Regions from separate parts of the Actinokineospora sp. genome, predicted to be linked through region 2. Evidence: riboswitches for the same ligand, from Rfam matches in the RefSeq annotation. Region 2 holds a riboswitch; the other holds the start of a gene.
The links. A riboswitch is a leader RNA that binds a small molecule or an ion and turns the genes downstream of it on or off. The one in region 2 is predicted to bind glycine.
Positions count from the first base shown of each region.

Region 1: another riboswitch for glycine. It lies ahead of gcvP (aminomethyl-transferring glycine dehydrogenase); the one in region 2 lies ahead of gcvT (glycine cleavage system aminomethyltransferase GcvT).

Region 1 is NZ_JBQTHF010000008.1:60,902-70,603, forward strand. Features, by position in the region: gene ACT4N7_RS04205 (YybH family protein) at 68-529, opposite strand; gene ACT4N7_RS04210 (YciI family protein) at 648-1,019, shown strand; gene ACT4N7_RS04215 (RNA polymerase sigma factor) at 1,027-2,244, shown strand; gene ACT4N7_RS04220 (aldo/keto reductase) at 2,251-3,078, opposite strand; gene gcvP (aminomethyl-transferring glycine dehydrogenase) at 3,208-6,075, opposite strand; glycine riboswitch at 6,248-6,347, opposite strand; gene ACT4N7_RS04230 (GNAT family N-acetyltransferase) at 6,426-7,193, shown strand; gene ACT4N7_RS04235 (MerR family transcriptional regulator) at 7,190-7,756, opposite strand; gene ACT4N7_RS04240 (bifunctional nuclease family protein) at 8,297-8,770, opposite strand; gene ftsR (transcriptional regulator FtsR) at 8,923-9,660, opposite strand; gene garA (glycogen accumulation regulator GarA) at 9,672-9,702, opposite strand, start outside.
Region 2 is NZ_JBQTHF010000046.1:3,800-13,501, reverse strand. Features, by position in the region: gene ACT4N7_RS16420 (acyl-CoA dehydrogenase family protein) at 1-395, shown strand, start outside; gene ACT4N7_RS16415 (acyl-CoA dehydrogenase family protein) at 406-1,575, shown strand; gene ACT4N7_RS16410 (alcohol dehydrogenase catalytic domain-containing protein) at 1,670-2,752, shown strand; gene ACT4N7_RS16405 (energy-coupling factor ABC transporter permease) at 2,902-3,609, shown strand; gene ACT4N7_RS16400 (PDGLE domain-containing protein) at 3,606-3,968, shown strand; gene cbiQ (cobalt ECF transporter T component CbiQ) at 3,971-4,726, shown strand; gene ACT4N7_RS16390 (energy-coupling factor ABC transporter ATP-binding protein) at 4,723-5,496, shown strand; glycine riboswitch at 5,528-5,622, shown strand; gene gcvT (glycine cleavage system aminomethyltransferase GcvT) at 5,911-7,011, shown strand; gene gcvH (glycine cleavage system protein GcvH) at 7,030-7,407, shown strand; gene glyA (serine hydroxymethyltransferase) at 7,416-8,687, shown strand; gene ACT4N7_RS16370 (L-serine ammonia-lyase) at 8,759-9,702, shown strand, end outside.

The sequences.
Region 1 (9,702 bases), on a different contig from region 2:
TGCGCCAAGGGAACCGCTGAGCGGGTGACCGGGACCGACCACCGGCCCCGGTCACCCGCCGCGGCGGCTACGGCTGGAGGTCGGTGGCGGTCAGGAACGAGCCGTCCATGTAGAACGGCGTGGACGTGTGCTCGTGGGTGATCCACCAGGTGCCGTCGACCTTGCGCAGGCACACGGTCGCGCGGAACCACATCTCGAACCCCTCCGGGGCCTCGTGCGGGGTCGCGGCGAGCTTGTTCAGGCTGTGGCAGTAGGCGATGTCGCCGCCGACGGTCACCTCCAGGTCGCGGATCGTCAGGCCGATGGGGCCCGCGAACCCGTCCATCCAGCTCTGCCGGGCGGCGGCGTCGCGCACGTCCGGGCCAAGGTGGCGCAGCGGCGGCGCGAGGTCGTACTGCACGACGTCCGGCGCGTAGTGGGCGACGAGCCGCACGGCGTCGCGCGCCCACAGCGCCGTCGCCTGGTCGGCGATCACCTCGCGGATCTGGGCCTCGTCCTGGCTTGTGCGGACGCTGACGGTGCTGGTCATGGTGCCCTCCCGGGCTCCGGCGCCCCGGCTGGGCGCCACTCATCCGGGATGTAGAAGCAGCGGGACCGGTTTCGACATCCGGGTGAGAGTATTTTTCCGCAGCTTCGTGGAGGCACCGATGAAGTACTTGATCATGGTCTACAGCAACCCGGCGTCGCGGGCGCGCTGGGAGACGCTCACCGACGAGCAGCAACTGGAGTTCGGCCGCGGCCACCTCGGTCTCACCGAGAGCCTGGCCCAGTCCGGCGAACTGGTCGTGTCCGAAGGCCTGGCGGACCCGGCACTGGCCAAGCGCGTCTCGGTGCGCGAGGGCAGGACACTGACCAGCGACGGGCCGTTCGCCGAGGTGAAAGAGCTGCTCGCGGGCTTCTACCTGGTCGAGTGCGACAGCATCGACCGGGCGGTCGAGCTGGCCGCGCGGGTGCCCGACGCCGAGTTCGGCGAGGTCGAGGTGCGCCCGGTGCTGGACATGAGCGGGTGGGAGCTGTGACCCGCGGGTGAACACGACGACGGAGGTCGAGGACCTGCTGCGCGAGTTGGCGCCGCGGGTCCTCGGCGCCCTGGTCCGGCGCCACGGCGGGTTCGACGTCTGCGAGGACGCGGTGCAGGAGGCCCTGCTCGCCGCCGCGCTGCAATGGCCGACCGAAGGCGTGCCGGACAACCCGCGGGGCTGGCTGACCACCGTCGCGTCCCGGCGGCGGACCGAGTCGTGGCGGGCCGACTCGGCGCGGCGGCGCCGGGAGGAGACCGCCGCCGCGCAGGCGCCGCCGAACCCCGACCCCGCCCCTGCCGTCGACGACACGCTCACCCTGCTGCTGTTGTGCTGTCACCCGTCGCTCACCCAGGTCTCGCGGGTGGCGCTGACCCTGCGGGCGGTGGGCGGGCTGAGCACCGCGGAGATCGCCCGCGCGTTCCTGGTCCCGGAGGCCACCGTGGGCCAGCGGATCAGCCGGGCCAAGCAGCGGATCAAGGCCGACGGCGCCGAGTTCCGGCTGCCGCCGCCCGCCGAGGTCGCCGAGCGGACGGCGGCGGTGCTGCACGTGCTGTACCTGATCTTCAACGAGGGCTACACCGCCAGCTCCGGGGCCGCCCTGCACCGCGTCGAGCTGACCGGCGAGGCGATCCGGCTCACCCGGCAGGTCCGCGACCGGCTGCCCGACGACGGCGAGGTCGCCGGGCTGCTCGCCCTCATGCTCCTCACCGACGCCCGCAGGCCCGCCCGGACCAGGCCGGACGGCGCGCTGGTCCCGCTGGCCGAGCAGGACCGCACCCGGTGGGACGCTCAGACCATCGCCGAGGGGGTCACGCTGATCACCGCGACGCTGGCGAGCGCGCCGATCGGCCCCTATCAGCTCCAGGCCGCCATCGCCGCCGTGCACGACGAGGCGGCGAGTTCGGCGGACACCGACTGGCCGCAGATCCTCGGCCTCTACCACCTGCTCGACGCCATCGCGCCCGGGCCGATGGTCACCCTCAACCACGTTGTCGCGGTGGCCATGGTGCACGGCCCGCGGGTCGGCCTGCGGCGGCTCGCGGCCGCGGCGGCCGACCCGGCGCTCGCGGGCCACCACCGGGTGCACGCCGTCCGCGCCCACCTGCTCGACCTCGCGGGCGACCGGGACGCCGCGCGCACCCAGTACGAACTGGCAGCCCGCAGCACGCTCAGCGTCCCGGAGCAGCGCTACCTCAACTCCCGCGCCGCCCAGCTCACCTGAACCGACTCAGCCCTCGAAGTCGTCCGGGTTCGGGCCGTAGCGCGTGCCGGTGTCCAGGCCCGCGAGCACCGCGAGGTCGTCGTCGGCCAACTCGAAGTCGAACACCTCGATGTTGGCCTTGATCCGCGCGGGCGTCACCGACTTCGGGATCACCACGTTGCCGAGTTGGACGTGCCAGCGCAGCAACACCTGCGCGGTCGACTTGCCGTACTTCTCCGCGATGCGGCTGACCGTCGGGTCGGCGACCAGGTTGCCCTGGGCCAGCGGGCTCCACGCCTCGGTCGCGATGGCGTGCGCGGCGTGGTACGCGCGCAGCTCGGCCTGCGGCAGGTTCGGGTGCAGCTCGATCTGGTTGACCGCCGGAACCGTGTCGGTCTCGGCGAGCAGGCGCTCCAGGTGCGGCACGTGGAAGTTGGACACGCCGATGGACCGGGCGCGACCCTCGGCGCGGATCTTCTCGAACGCGCGCCAGGTGTCGACGTAGGCGTCGCGGCCGGGCGAGGCCCAGTGGATCAGGTACAGGTCGACGTAGTCGAGCTTGAGCTTCGCCAGGCTCTCGTCGAACGCGCGCAGGGTCGAGTCGTAGCCCTGGTCGGAATTCCACAGCTTGGTGGTGACGTACAGCTCCGCGCGCGGCAGGCCGGACGCGGCGATCGCGGCGCCGGTCCCGGACTCGTTGCCGTAGATCGCGGCGGTGTCGATGCCGCGGTAGCCGGCCTCGATCGCGGTGGTCACCGCGTCGCCGACAGCGGCGTCGGGTACCTGCCACACGCCGAAACCGAACTGCGGGATGGTGGTGCCGTCGTTGAGCTTGACGTCAGGAACGTTGGGCATGAACCGACTTCCTCTGCGTGACCGGCTTGATTCGTCCACCAGCGAACAACTGCCTGCCGCCCGGTATTTCTTCCCGAACCGCCGCGCGGCCCCACCGATTCACTCGATAGGGCCGCGCGGTGCAGGTGCTCACCCGCTGTAGGCGTCCAGCGGCGGACAGGAGCAGACCAGGTTGCGGTCGCCCTTGGCGCCGTCGATGCGGCGGACCGGCGGCCACACCTTCGCGGCGGTGATCCCGGCCGGGTACACGGCCTCCTCGCGGGTGTACGGGTGGTCCCACTTGCCCGCGATCGACGCGGCCGTGTGCGGTGCGTTGGCCAGCGGGTTGTCGGCCGCGGGCCAGTCCCCCGCCGCGACCCGGTCGATCTCGCCCTTGATGGCGATCATGGCCGCGCAGAAGCGGTCCAGCTCGGCCAGGTCCTCGCTCTCGGTCGGCTCGACCATCAGCGTGCCCGCAACGGGGAACGACATCGTCGGCGCGTGCAGCCCGTAGTCGGCGAGCCGCTTGGCCACGTCGTCCACGGTGACGCCGGTGACCTTGGTGATCCCGCGCAGGTCGAGGATGCACTCGTGGGCGACGAAGCCGCCCGCCCCGGTGTAGAGGACCGGGAAGTGCTCGTCGAGCCGCCGGGCGACGTAGTTGGCAGACGCGACCGCGGTGAGCGTCGCGCGGCGCAGGCCGTCGGCGCCCATCATCCGTACATACGCCCAGGAGATCGGCAGGATCGACGCGCTGCCCCACGGCGCGGCGCTGATCGGGCCGACCCCGGTGGCCGGTCCGGCCAGCGGCTGCAGCGGGTGGTTGGGCAGGAACGGCGCGAGGTGCGACCGCACGCCGATCGGGCCGACGCCGGGGCCGCCGCCGCCGTGCGGGATGCAGAAGGTCTTGTGCAGGTTCAGGTGCGAGACGTCCGAGCCGAACTTGCCGTAGCGGGCCAGGCCGATGAGCGCGTTGAGGTTCGCGCCGTCGACGTAGACCTGGCCGCCCGCGTCGTGCACCAGCCCGCACACCTCGCGCACGGTGTCCTCGTACACCCCGTGCGTGGACGGGTAGGTGATCATGATCGCGGCCAGGTCGGCGCGGTGTTCCTCGACGGTCGCGCGCAGGTGGGCCAGGTCGATGTTGCCCGAGTCGTCGCACTTGACGACCGCGACGCGCATGCCCGCCATGACCGCGCTGGCCGCGTTGGTGCCGTGCGCGCTCGACGGGATCAGGCAGACGTCGCGCTCGCCGTGGCCCTGGCTCCGGTGGTACGCGCGGATCGCGAGCAGGCCCGCGAACTCGCCCTGGCTGCCCGCGTTCGGCTGCAGGCTCACCGCGTCGTACCCGGTCAGCTCGGCCAGCCATGCCTCCAGGTCGGCCACGATCCGCAGGATGCCCGCGGCGTCCTCGGCGGGCGCGAACGGGTGCAGGTCGGCGAACGCGGGCCAGGTGATCGGCTCCATCTCGGCGGTCGCATTGAGCTTCATCGTGCACGAGCCGAGCGGGATCATGCTGCGGTCGAGCGCGACGTCCTTGTCCGACAGGGTCCGCAGGTAGCGCAGCAGCGCCGTTTCGGAGTGGTGCGTGGCGAACACCGGGTGCGTCAGATAGTCCGACGTGCGGACCAGCGCGGCGGGGATGGCGTCGGCGGTGTCGGCGTCGAGCGCGTCGACATCGCCGGTCACGCCGAACGCCTGCCAGACAGCGCGCAGGTGCTCGCGGGTCGTGGTCTCGTCGGCGGCGACGCCCACGTGGTCGGCGTCGGCCAGGCGCAGGTTGACGCCCAGCTCGCGCGCCGCGGCGACGACGTCGGCCGCCTTGCCGGGCACCCGGGCGAGCACGGTGTCGAAGAAGGCGCCGTGCGCCACGTCGACCCCGCCCGCGCGCAGCCCGGCGGCCAGCACCGCGGCCATCCGGTGCGCGCGGGTCGCGATCGCGCGCAGGCCCTCGGGGCCGTGGTAGACCGCGTACATCGACGCCACGACAGCCAGCAGCACCTGCGCGGTGCAGATGTTGGACGTGGCCTTCTCGCGGCGGATGTGCTGCTCACGGGTCTGCAGGGCGAGCCGGTAGGCCAGGGCGCCGTCCGCGTCGGTGCTGACGCCGACCAGGCGGCCGGGGAGCTGGCGCTCCAGGCCCTTGCTCACGGCCATGTAGCCCGCGTGCGGCCCGCCGAAGCCCATCGGCACCCCGAAGCGCTGCGTGGTGCCCACGACGACGTCCGCGCCGATCTCGCCGGGTGGGCGCAGCAGGGTGAGCGCCAGCAGGTCGGCGGTGACCGCGACCTTGGCGCCGCGCGCGACCGCGTCGGCGATCAGCGCCTCGTGGTCGCGCACCGCGCCGGACGCGCCGGGGTAGGACAGCAGCACACCGAAGAAGTCGCCCTCGGGCAGCCCGTCGGCCAGGTCGGCGACGACGACCTCGATGCCGAGCGGCTCGGCGCGGGTCTCGATGACCGCGATCGTCTGCGGGAAGGTGTCCGCGTCGACCACGAACCGGGCCGACTTCGACCGACCCGCCCGGCGCACCAGCGTCATCGCCTCGGCCGCCGCGGTGGACTCGTCGAGCATGGAGGCGTTGGCCGTGGGCAGCCCGGCCAGGTCGGCGACCATGGTCTGGAAGTTGATCAGCGCTTCCAGCCTGCCCTGGGAGATCTCCGGCTGGTACGGGGTGTAGGCGGTGTACCAGGCGGGGCTCTCCAGCACGTTGCGGCGGATCACCGGCGGGGTGAGCGTGCCGTAGTAGCCCAGGCCAATCATCTGGGTCAGCACGCGGTTGCGCCCGGCCAGCTCGCGCAGCTCGGCCAGCGCGCCCGCCTCGGTCGCGGGCGCGGGCAGGTCGAGGGTCAGCTCGCCCTCGCGAATCGACTCCGGCACCGCGTGCCGCGCCAGCTCGTCGAGCGACCCGACGCCGATCGCGGCGAGGATCGCGGCCAGCTCGGCGGGCCGGGGCCCGATGTGGCGGTCGGCGAACGGGGTGCCGTGCTCCAGCGCGGCGAGGGGGATGCGGTCCATGTGCGAGCCTCCGGCGTTCGGGGTCGGGCCGAGAGCGGGCGCGTGCCCGCTGGGCCCTCCCCCTCTGTCCGTGCCCGGTTGGCCGGGCGCCTGAGAGCTTCGTCCGCGGGCGGACTTGCACCTTCGGCGGGGCGCCCCGGTGGTGACCGGGAAACCCGCTTTCCAGAGGCGTCTCGCCCGCGCGGTCCGTTTGCCTGAGAGGTTCCGGGGAGGAGTTGCTCCTTCGGCGCCGATCCGGTGGGTGCACCGGTCGACTCTCCCGCGCGGGTTTGTGCGACGACCAGGTGAGTCTAACCCGTCGGGGCGTAACTCGATTGCCCGCGGCCGGGTGTTCGCGGTCCACTGCGGACATGGACACCGCCGCGCTCGACGCCTTCGACCAGCAGCTTCGCCGCGACCTGAGCCCCGGCGACGGCCACACCGCCGTCGAGCGCACCGCCCGGCTCACCCGCCAGGTCAGCACGATCCCGCAGGGCTGGTCCGGGATTGTGTGGTCCGACCTGGACGAGGACACCGCCGACGCGGCCATCGCGGCGGAGGTGGCGCGGTTCCGGGGCGTCGCGGGGTTCGAGTGGAAGCACTACCACCACGACCGCCCGGCCGACCTGCCCGCGCGGCTGCTGGCCGCGGGCCTGACCGCCGGACCGGACGAGGCCGTGCTGGTCGCCGAGGCCGCCGCGGTGCCCGACTTCGCCCCGCCCGCCGGGGTGACGCTGCTCGACGTGACCGACGCGGCCGGGATCGAGCGGGCCGTGGACGTGCACGGGGACGTCTTCGGCTACGACGTCGGCGGGCTCCGGGCCCGGCTGCTGGCCCAGCTCGCGGCCGCGCCGGACACCCTCGACATGGTGCTGGCCGTCGCGGGGGACGTCGCGGTCAGCGCCGCCCGCACGGAGTACTACCCCGGCACCGAGTTCGCGGGCCTCTGGGGCGGCGGCACCCTGGAACCCTGGCGCGGCAAGGGAATCTACAAAGCCCTGGTCAGCCACCGGGCCCGCCGGGCACAGGCCCGCGGCGCCCGCTACCTCCAGGTCGACGCGCTGCCGACGAGCGGCCCGATCCTGGCGCGGGTCGGGTTCACCCGGCTCACCACGACCACGCCGTACACCTTCGGCTAGCCGGCGTTGCGGGTCTTGCGTCGCTGGGTCAGTTCGTCCTCGGTCGGCTGGGTCAGCTCGACGCCGTCCGCGCGTTCCGCGGGGAACTCGTGGATGGTGCCGCTGATCTCGCGGATCGCGCCGCTGACCGCGATGCCGAACACGCCTTGGCCGCCCTGGAGCAGGTCGACGACCTCTTCCGGCGAGGTGCACTCGTAGACCGTGGTGCCGTCGCTGAACAGGGTGATCTTGGCCAGGTCGCGCACGCCGCGGCGGCGGAGGTGCTCGACGGCCACCCGGATGTTCTGCAGCGAGACGCCCGTGTCGAGCAGGCGCTTGACGACCTTGAGGACCAGGACGTCCTTGAACGAGTACAGCCGCTGCGACCCGGAGCCGTGTGCGCTGCGCACCGTCGGGACGACCAGACTGGTGCGCGCCCAGTAGTCGAGCTGCCGGTAGGTGATCCCGGCGATCTGGCACGCGGCAGGACCCCGGTAGCCGACGAACTCGTCCGGCAGTGAGGCGTCCGGGAACAGTTCGCCCTGCTCTCCGGCGTCAGCCCCGACGGGACCGTGCTCGAACACGCCTGCCTCCCCTCGTCCGGCCACCGCTGGCCGGCGAACGAGACCGCACGTTCCGCTGTGGGGAACCGTCGGCCGAGCGGATCGACCGGTGTGCTCCTGCACCGAATCACACCGGCGCGATTCGCTCATCCCTGACGGTAAGACGGGCACGGGTACAGGTCAACGCGACGCGCGGAACAAGAGCGAAGCCAAGCAAACCACACTGGTTCGAGACCCGCCGCAACGCAGGCAACCACGCAGTTCGTCCACCCACCCGGACGGCGCGAAGCCCCAACCACACCGAATCGCGCCGCGCCACACCGTGGTTTACCCACCTCGACGGCGCGCAGCGCCGAGCCACGCTGGATCGCGAGAGAACGCACCGTGGGTGACCACGCAATTTGGTTACACACCTCGATGGCGCGCAGCGCCGAGCCACGCTGGATCGCGAGAGTCCGCACCGTGGGGGTCTGGGGCTCGGGCCCCCAGAGACAACGCGGAGCGCACCCGGCTCATGCTCTCCATGAGCATGGGTCCCCCATGCGCGGCGCGGCGCGGCTCTCAGGTGTCGGCGCCGCGGAAGTCCTCTGGCGAGACGGAGTCGAGGAACTCGCGGAACTTCTCGACCTCGTCCTCCTGCTCGTCGGGGATGATGAGCCCGGCCTCCTGCAGCACCGAGTCCTCCGCGTGGATCGGCACGCCGACCCGCAGGGCCAGGGCCACCGAGTCGCTGGGCCGGGCGGACACCCGGACGTCGCCGTCGAACACCAGTTCGGCGAAGAAGGTGCCCTCGCGCAGGTCGGTGATTCGGACCTGTTCCAGTTCGCGGCCGAGCGCGCCGATGACGTCTTTGAGCAGGTCGTGGGTCAGCGGCCGCGCGGGCCGCACGCCCTGCTGCTCCAGCGCTATCGCGGTCGCCTCGACCGATCCGATCCAGATCGGGAGGTACCGCTCTCCTTCGGTCTCACGCAGCAACAAGATCGGCTGGTTCGCGGGCAACTCCACCCGCACTCCCACGACGCGCATCTCGCTCATCGGGCTCGCCTCCCTCCGCTCGCTGGGGCATCGGCGTCCCGTCCTGTCGAGGATCGCTCATCGCCTACTTCGACGCTACCCGCCATCCGGTCCCCACGCCGGAGTATCTCATGGTGATCAGATCACAATGGGCTACCACGTGGGGTGGAAAATCAGTTTCCGGTCACTCGCCGCAGACCGGCCTTCACCAGCAGCGAGTGCAGTCCGACCGAAAGCGCCGCCAGTTCGCGCGCGATCTCGTCGGCGCGCGCCCGCGCCGCCGGGTCGCGCTGCCGGTACATCGGCGCCACGATCTGTTCCAGCAGGCCGACCTCGCGGTCCGCCGACGCCCGGAACGCCCGCAGGTGTCGGGGTTCGATGCCGTACTCGGCCATCGCCGCCGCGGTGCGGGCCACCTCGACCGCGGCCGAGTCGTAGAACCCGGCCGGGCCCGGCCGCAGCAGGCCGTACTGCTCCAGGTCCGCCAGCAGCGCCTCGTCGGTGCCCGCGCGCGCGAGCAGTTCCTCGCGGGTGAGCCGCAACTCGGGGCGTGGGGCGAACTCCTGCGCCGCGGGCGGCTCGGTGGGCACGGCGACCAGCCCTCGCGGCGGGCGGGGCACGGCCACGACGACCTCGGGGGTGCCGCCGCGGTCGGCCTGGTCGAGCTGCTCCCGGATCACCTTGAGCGGCAGATAGTGGTCGCGCTGCGCCGCGAGCACGAACCGCAGCCGCGCGATGTCCGCCTCGGTGAACCGCCGGTATCCCGACGGTGTGCGCTCGGGGCTGACCAAGCCCTCGGTCTCCAGGAACCGGATCTTGGAGATGGTCACGTCCGGGAAGTCGGGGCGAAGTCGCGCGAGTACCGCCCCGATGCTCATCCCGTCACGCGCGGACCGACCGGCCGCCGTCACGGTGATACCTCCTAGGCGCCCGCGCCCGCGGGGGTGAGGAAC
Region 2 (9,702 bases):
CCAAGGGCGCGCTTGAGGCCAGCGTGAAGTACGCGGGCGAGCGCACCCAGTTCGGCAAGCCGATCGCCGGTTACCAACTCGTGCAGGAGATGCTGGCCGACATGGCGGTGGCCACCGACGCGGCGCGGCTGCTGGTGTGGCGGGTCGCCGACCTGATCGAGCGCGGGAAACCGTTCGGCACCGAGGCGTCCATGGCGAAGCTGTTCGCCAGCGAGAACGCCGTCACCGCGGCGAACCTGGCGATCCAGGTGTTCGGCGGCTACGGCTACCTCGACGAGTACCCGGTCGCGAAGTTCCTGCGCGACGCCCGCGTGATGACGCTCTACGAGGGCACCAGCCAGATCCAGAAACTGCTGATCGGCCGTTCGCTGACCGGCATCAACGCATTCGTCTGAAGGTGGAGTCGTGGATTTCGGTCTGAGTGAGGAAGAGCGCGAGGTACGGGACTGGGTGCGCACCTTCGTGCGCAAGGAGATCCAGCCGCTGGAGCCGGAGGTGCTGCGCCGCGAGCGCGCCCACCAGCCCGGCCTCACCCGCGACGAGCTGACCTCGTTGCAGCTCAAGGCGAAGGAGTCCGGCTTCTGGGGCGTGCAGACGCCGGAGGAGTACGGCGGCATGGGCCTGGGCGCGGTGCTGACCGCGCTGCTGGAGGTCGAACTCGGCCGCTCGTTCGTGCCGTTCCGGTTCGGCGGCGACGCGGACAACATCCTCTATTTCGCCAACGAAGAACAGAAGCAGCGCTACCTGCTACCGACGATCGCGGGCGAGCGCCGCTCCTGCTTCGCGATCACCGAACCCGGCGCCGGGTCGGACGCGAAGGCAATCCGCTGCTCCGCCAGGCAGGACGGCACGGACTGGATCATCAACGGGGAGAAGACGTTCATCACCGGCGGCAACGAGGCCGACTTCACGATGGTGTTCGCCGTGACGGACAAGGCGAAGGGCGCCGACGGCGGCGTCACCTGCTTCCTGGTCGACCGCGCGGCGGGCTGGCGTTCGGAGTACATCGACACCATGGGCGAGTGGGGTCCCGCGGCGCTGGTGTTCGAGGACGTGCGGGTGCCGAAGGAGAACATCCTCGGCGAGGTCGGCCGCGGCTTCGAGCTGGCCATGAAATGGATCGGCCGCGGCCGCTACCTGCTGCCCGCACGGGCGCTCGGCGGCTGCGAGCGGCTGGTGGAGATGGCGATCGGGCAGGCCAACACCCGGGTCACCTTCGGCGAGCCGATCGCCAACCGGCAGGCGATCCAGTGGATGCTGGCCGACTCCGCGGTGGAGATCGAGGCGCTGCGGTGGCTGGTGCTGCACGCCGCGTGGGTGGTCGACCAGGGCGGCGATTCCCGGCACTGGCAGTCGATCGCGAAGCTCTACGGCGGCGTCAAGGCCAACGAGATCGTCGACCGGGTGCTGCAGATCCACGGCGGCATGGGCTACACCCGCGAGCTGCCGGTCGAGCGCTGGTACCGCGAGCTGCGGCTGCTGCGCATCTACGAGGGCACCGACGAGATCCAGCGCCGCACGATCGCCCGCAACCTGATCAAGGGGCACGCGAGCGTGTCCGGCACACTCGGCTAGAACCGAAGAAGGGAGCGAGCGTGCGAGCGAACCCGTGTCACAGGGCGTCCGCGAGCGGCGTCCCGAAGCCTGCGAGGGGGCGTCCGTGAGCCACATGGTCAGGGCAGCTGTGCTGTCCGAGCAGGGAAAGCCGTTGCACGTCACCGAGATCGTGCTGCCCGAGCCCGGTCCGGGACAGGTGCGCGTGCGGGTCGCGGCCACCGGTGTCTGCCACTCGGACCTGTCCCTGGCCAACGGCACGCTGCGCCAGCCGGTGCCCGCGGTGCTCGGGCACGAGGGCGCGGGCGTCGTGGTGTCGGTCGGCGACGGCGTCACCCGGGTGGCTCCCGGCGACCACGTGCTGCTCAACTGGGCGCCCGCGTGCCGCGAGTGCTGGTTCTGCGCGTCGGGGGAGCCCTACCTGTGCGAGCGCGCGGCGGACGCCGCCGGGGTCCCGCACGCCACCCTCGCCGACGGCACGCCGCTGTACCCGGGGCTCGGCACGGGCGCGTTCGCCGAGGAGACGATCGTGCCCGAGCGGGGCGCGGTGAAGATCCCGGCCGACGTGCCCCTGGCGCAGGCCGCCGTGCTGGGCTGCGCGGTGCTGACCGGCGCGGGCGCGGTGTTCAACACCGCGGCGGTCACCGCGGGCCAGGCGGTGGCGGTGGTCGGCGTCGGCGGCATCGGGCTGTCGGTGCTGCAGGCCGCGCGGATCGTCGGTGCCGACCCGATCATCGCGCTCGACGTGCACGAGGCGAAGGCCGAGCTGGCCCTCGCCCAGGGCGCCACCCACTTCGTCGTGTCCGACGACAAGGCGCCCAAAGCGGTCCGCGCGCTGACCGGCGGCCGCGGCGCCGACGTCGCCTTCGAGTGCGTCGGACACCCGGCGGCCATCCGCACGGCCTGGTCGTCGAGCAGGCGCGGCGGCCAAGTGGTCGTGGTGGGTGTCGGCTCGGCCAAGGCGATGGTCGAGTTCAGCGCGCTGGAGCTGTACTGGTTCGGCCGCACGCTCACCGGGTGCCTGTTCGGCTCCACCGACCCGGACGTCGACGTCCCCCGGCTGCTGGAGCTGGTGGGCTCCGGTCAGCTCGACGTCGGCGGGCTGGTCACCTCGACCACCGACCTGGACGGCATCGAGGCCGCCTTCGAGGACATGCGCGCGGGCCGCGGCGGCCGCACGCTCGTCCGTCTGGACTAATTTGTCCCAGCGCGCGGGGTACGGGCAAGCCGACTCGGGAAACCGTCCGAATGGACAGTGGTGCGACCGCGAGGCTGTTGCCAAGCTCTGGCGGTAGCGGACGTTTGGCAACTAGGCTGGGCGGACTTCGGTCCCGCAAGGAGGTGTCCATGTCCACCTCGGTCGCGATGCACATGAGTGATGGCCTGCTCAACACCACCACCTCGCTGCTGTTCATCGGCGTCTCCGTCGTCGGCGTCGCGATCGCCGCCGGCAAGGCCCGCGCCGACCTCGACGACCGCACCGCGCCCATGGCGGGCCTCGTGGCGGCGTTCGTCTTCGCGACGCAGATGCTCAACTTCCCCGTACTGCCGGGGGTGAGCGGCCACCTGCTCGGCGGTGCGCTCGCCGCGATCCTGGTCGGCCCCTGGGTCGGCGCGCTCTGCGTGTCGATCGTGCTTGTCGTGCAGGCGTTTGTGTTCGCCGACGGCGGCCTGACCGCACTCGGCGCCAACATCACCAACATGGCGCTCATCGGCACCGCCGCGGGCTTCCTCGTCGCGGTCGCGCTGCGCCGCGTGGCCGCCCGCGGCCGGACCGGTCTGATCGGGGTGGCGTTTGTCGCCGCGCTGCTCAACACCGTGGTCGCGTCGCTCGGCTTCGTCCTGCAATTCGCGCTCGGCGGCGACGCGGCGTTCTCCCTCGGCGGTGTCGCGGCCACCATCGTCGGCGTGCACGTCCTGATCGGCATCGGCGAGGGCGTCATCACCGCGCTGACCGTCGGCGCCGTCGCCGCCGTCCGGCCCGACCTCGTCTACCTGCTGCGGGGCACCCAGCGGCAGCTCGAACTGCGCACCCCGGAGGTGGAGCGGGCATGAGCACCGAGACCGCCAACCGCAAGAGCCTGCGCTTTCTGCTCGGCTTCCTGCTCGTCGCGCTGGTCCTGGCGGGCGGGGTGTCCTATCTGGCCGATTCCAACCCCGACGGCCTCGACCACGCCACGCTGTCCGGCTGCGAGGTAGTCGAGACCGACGGCGGCAAACAGCTCAACGGCTCGTGCATAGCGCAGAACGCGAAAGAGCACGAGCTGGCCTCCGGCCCCCTGGCCGACTACACCGTGGGCGGCGACGACACGCTGACCGGGCTCGCGGGCGTGATCGGCGTGGTGGTCACCCTGATCGTGGCGGGCGGACTGTTCTGGCTGCTGCGCAGGCGGCCCGCGCCCGTCAAGGACTAGGGGTGGGCGCGGGCCACCTCCTGCACCGGCCGGGCACCTCCCCGGTGCACCGGCTGCCGCCGCAGGTCAAGGTCGTCTCGGCGCTGGCGCTGGTGCTGTGCGTGGTGTCCACGCCGCGGACCGCGTTCTGGGCGTTCGGTGTCTACTTCGGACTCCTCGCCTGCGTGTGGGCGGTCGCGCACATCCCGCCGCGCTGGATCGCGGTGCGGGCGCTGATCGAGGTGCCGTTCGTGGTGCTCGCGCTGGCGCTGCCGTTCCTCGACGGAGAACCCAGGTTCGAGGTGTTCGGGCTGAGCCTGTCCGAGCCGGGCGCGCTGGCCGGGTGGAACATTCTCGCCAAGGGCACCCTCGGCGTGCTGGTCTCCCTGACGCTGGCCGCCACGACCGCGCCGCGTGAGCTGATAGTCGGTATGCAGCGGCTACGGGTGCCCGCGATGGTGATCACCATCGCCACGCTGATGCTGCGCTACCTGGAGGTCATCGCGGCCGAGGCCAGGCGGATGCGCACCGCGCGGATCTGCCGGGGTCACGACCCGCGGTTCCTGTGGCAGGTCGGCGCCACCGCGCGCGGCATCGGCACACTGTTCATCCGCAGCTACGAGCGGGGCGAACGGGTGCACCTCGCGATGGTGTCGCGCGGTTGGGCGGGCATGATGCCCGACCAGGGCGGGGGTCCGGTCGGCCGCGCCGCCTGGCTCGCCGGTCTGGCGCCCGCCGCGCTGGCCGCGGCCGTGCTCGGGACGGCGCTGTGGGCGTGACGCCGGAGGTCGCCGCCGATGCCGCCGGGGTCACGCGCGCCCCGGCCGCCCTGCTCGTCGAGCGCCTCGCCTACGCCTACCCCGACGGCCACCAGGCCCTCTTCGGCGTCGACCTGCGGGTGGCGCCGGGGGAGCGGGTCGCCGTGCTCGGGCCCAACGGCGCGGGCAAGACCACCCTCGTGCTGCACCTCAACGGCGTGCTCGCGGGCGGCGCGGGCCGGATCGAGGTGGCCGGGCTGCCGGTGCAGAAGGCGAACCTGCGCGAGATCCGCAGGCGGGTCGGCATCGTCTTCCAGGACCCCGACGACCAGTTGTTCATGCCGACCGTGCGCGACGACGTGGCGTTCGGACCGGCCAACTTCGGCCTGCGCGGGGCCGCGCTCGACGCCCGGGTCCGCCAGGCGCTCGACGCCGTGGGCATGGCCGGGCACGCCGACCGCTCGCCGCTGCACCTGTCCGGCGGCCAGCGCCGCCGCGTCGCGCTGGCCACCGTGCTCGCCTGCGACCCCGAGATCCTGGTGCTGGACGAGCCGTCGGCGAACCTCGAACCCGTCGCCCGGCGCGAACTCGCCGAGGTGCTGCTCGGCCTCGGCCGCACGATACTGATGGTCACCCACGACCTGCCGTACGCCTTGCAGCTCTGCCCGCGCAGCGTGCTGATCGACGACGGCGTGGTGATCGCCGACCGCCCCACCCGCGACCTGCTCACCGACACCGCGCTGCTCGCCGCGCACCGGCTGGAACTTCCGTTCGGGTTCCGGCTCGACTAGGGTTCGCCCGACAACCGAATACCGGGCCGTACGAGCCGGAACGGGAGAGCCCCCAGCTACTCCAGGTGGGGCACCGAAGGAGCAAACTCCCCGGAAACTCTCAGGTAAACCTACCGTTCCAGGCCAGGCCACTCTGAAAAGCAGGCGCGAGTCCGGCGCCTCACCCACGGTGCAAGCCGCGTTCCGGCGGCGAAGCTCTCAGGTGCCATGACAGAGGGGGAGTTCCCAGCCGTGGGACGGGTGTGCCCCGTCCTGCCTACCGCAGGAGCTCCCGATGTCGCTCGCCTTGAACGCCCCTGGGTTGTCCACATCCCCTCGATTCATCCACAGCATTTCCGGCGGGGCGGCGTTCGCGCGCCCGCCGTGTCACGCTGCAAGGACAGTATTCAGCGCGCCGAAGGAGATCGAACTTCCATGAGCACCCCCTCCCCGCTGCACGCGGTGCACGAGGCCCTCGGCGCCTCGTTCACCGACTTCGCAGGCTGGGCGATGCCCCTGCGCTACGGCAGCGAGCTGGCCGAGCACCGGGCGGTCCGCGCGGCGTCCGGCCTGTTCGACCTCAGCCATATGGGTGAGATCGGGCTGACCGGCCCCGAAGCGGCCCGGGCCCTGGACCACGCGCTCGTCGGCAACCTGTCGGCGGTGAAGCCCGGCCGCGCGCGGTACACAATGATCTGCGACGCCGAGGGCGGCGTGCTCGACGACCTCGTGGTCTACCGGCTCGCCGAAGACAGCTTCATGGTGGTGGCCAACGCGTCCAACGCCGCCACCGTGGCCGCCGCGCTGCGCGAGCGGGCGGGCGGGTTCGCCGTCGAGGTGGACGACCGCTCGGTCACCACCGCGCTGATCGCCGTGCAGGGCCCGACCTCGCCCGCGATCGTTCGCGCGGTGACGGGCGCCGACCTGGACGCGCTGAAGTACTACGCCAGCGTCCCGGCCACGGCCGCGGGCCACGACGTGCTGCTCGCCCGCACCGGCTACACCGGCGAGGACGGCTTCGAGCTCTATGTCGACGCCGCGAAGGCCACCGACGTCTGGCGCGCGCTGACCGACGCGGGCCAGGAGCACGGGCTGATCCCCGCCGGTCTGGCGTGCCGCGACACGCTGCGGCTGGAGGCCGGGATGCCGCTGTACGGCAACGAACTCGGCCCCGAGCAGACCCCGTTCGACGCGGGCCTCGGCCGGGTCGTCAAGTTCGACAAGCCCGAGGACTTCGTCGGCCGCGCCGCACTGGAGCGCCGCCGCGACACCGACGTCGCGGACAGCGTCCTCGTCGGGCTCACCGGCACCGGCAAACGCGCCGCCCGACACGGGTACTCGGTGCTCGACGCCGACGGCGAGCCGGTCGGTACCGTCACCAGCGGCGCCCTCTCCCCGACTCTCGGCCACCCGATCGCCATGGCGTACGTGCCTGCCGCGCTCAGCGAGCCCGGCACGGCCCTCGCGGTCGACATCCGTGGCTCCGTCACCCCGGTCGAGGTCGTCAAGCTGCCCTTCTACACGCGTCCCGCCTGATCAGGAGATCGAGAAGAGATGAGCATTCCAGAGAACCTCGGCTACACCGCCGAGCACGAGTGGGTCGACCTCGGCGAGGGCGGCGCGGCCACCGTGGGCGTGACGAAGTACGCCGCCGACGCCCTCGGCGACGTGGTCTTCGTGCAGCTCCCCGCGGTCGGCGACAAGGTCGCCAAGGGTGAGGTGTGCGGCGAGATCGAGTCGACCAAGTCGGTCAGCGACCTGTTCGCGCCCGCCGACGGCGAGGTCGTGGAGATCAACGAAGCGGTCGTGGACAGCCCCGAACTGGTCAACATCGACCCGTTCGGCGACGGCTGGCTGTTCCGCGTCCGGGTGGACGACGAGCCCGAGCTGCTCGACGCCGCCGCGTACGCCGAGCTGACCACCGAGAGCTGAGAGAGCACATGAGCACATTCGGACAGTCCCTTGCCGAGGTCGACCCCGAGGTGGCCGCCGCGGTCGGTGCCGAGCTGCGCCGCCAGCAGACGACCCTGGAGATGATCGCGTCGGAGAACTTCGCGCCGATCGGCGTGCTGGAGGCCAACGGCTCGGTGCTGAACAACAAGTACGCCGAGGGCTACCCGGGCCGCCGCTACTACGGCGGCTGCGAGCACGTCGACGTCATCGAGCAGCTCGCGATCGACCGGGTCAAGGCGCTGTTCGGCGCCGAGCACGCCAACGTGCAGCCGCACTCCGGCGCGCAGGCCAACGCGGCGGCCATGGTGGCCGTGCTGAACCCGGGCGACACCATCCTCGGCCTCGACCTCAGCCACGGCGGGCACCTGACGCACGGCATGCGGATCAACTTCTCCGGCAAGCTCTACAACGTCGTCGCCTACCACGTCGACAAGGACAGCGGTCTGGTCGACATGGCCGAGGTCGAGCGGCTGGCCCAGGAGAGCAAGCCGAAGCTGATCATCGCGGGCTGGTCCGCCTATCCGCGGCAGCTCGACTTCGCCGAGTTCCGCCGGATCGCGGACTCGGTCGGCGCGCTGCTCATGGTCGACATGGCGCACTTCGCCGGGCTGGTCGCGGCAGGCCTGCACCCCAACCCGATGCCGCACGCCCAGCTCGTCACCACCACCACGCACAAGACCCTCGGCGGTCCGCGTGGCGGCGTCGTGCTGTGCACCCAGGAGCTGGCGAAGAAGGTCAACTCCGCGGTGTTCCCCGGCCAGCAGGGCGGGCCGCTGGAGCACGTGATCGCGGCCAAGGCGGTGTCGTTCAAGATCGCCGCGACCGAGGAGTTCGCCGAGCGGCAGCGCCGGGTGCTCGACGGCGCCCGGATTCTCGCCGAGCGACTGTCCGCGCCCGACTGCGCGGCGGCGGGCGTCAAGGTGCTGACCGGCGGCACGGATGTGCACCTGGTCCTGGTCGACCTGGTGAACTCGGCGCTGGACGGTCAGCAGGCCGAGGACCGGCTCGACTCGGTCGGCATCACGGTCAACCGCAACGCGGTGCCGTTCGACCCACGGCCGCCGATGATCACCTCCGGGCTGCGCATCGGCACGCCCGCGCTGGCCACCCGCGGCTTCGACACCGAGGACTTCACCGAGGTCGCGGACGTCATCGCGGTGGCGCTGCGGCCCGATTTCGACGACCAGACCCGGCAGGAGCTGCGCGACCGCGTGGACCTGCTGGTGAAACGCCGCCCGCTCTACCCGGAGCTGGGCTGATCGACGGCCCGCCGGGGGCCGCGCCGTACCCGGCGCGACCCCCGGCGCGCCGCTAGCAGTGGAGGATCGTCGTGGCGATCAGCGTGTTCGACCTGTTCAGCATCGGGATCGGCCCATCCAGCTCGCACACCGTGGGCCCGATGCGCGCCGCGCTGATGTTCGCCACCGGACTGCGCGAGGGCGGCCTGCTGGCCGCCACGGCGCGGGTGCGGGTGGAGCTGTTCGGCTCGCTCGGCGCCACCGGGCACGGCCACGGCAGCAACAAGGCGGTGCTGCTGGGGCTGGAGGGCGAACGCCCCGAGGACATCGACACGGCCGTCGTGCCGGTGCGCGTCGCGGCCATCCGGGAGGCGGGCCGGGTGCGGCTGCTCGGGACACACGAGATCGCGTTCGCCGAGGACGACGACCTGGTCATGCACCGGCGCAAGTCTCTGCCGCTGCACCCCAACGGCATGACCTTCGCCGCGTGGGACGCCGCGGGCGCGCTGCTCGCGTCGCGGACGTACTACTCCGTCGGCGGCGGTTTCGTGCTGGACGAGACGGCCGCGGACGGTCCGGTGATCTCCGCGGACACCACGCCCGTGCCGTTCCCGTTCCGCACGGCGACCGAACTGCTCGCGCACTGCGCGTCGAGCGGGCTGACGATCGCGCAGGTCATGCTGCGCAACGAGTTGGTGTGGCGCACCGAGGCGGAGGTGCGGTCGGGGCTGCTGCACATCTGGCAGGTCATGCAGGACTGCGTCACCCGCGGCTGCGAACAGGACGGCGTGCTGCCGGGCGGCCTCAAGGTCCCGCGCCGCGCCAAGGCACTGCACGCGAAGCTGCTGTCCGAGGACGGCGCGGGCGATCCGCTGTACGTGATGGACTGGGTCAGCCTCTACGCCCTCGCGGTCAACGAGGAGAACGCGTCGGGCGGCCGCGTCGTCACCGCTCCCACCAACGGCGCGGCCGGGATCATCCCCGCGGTGCTGCACTACTACACCCGGTTCCTCTCGGTCGCCTGCGAGGACGGCGT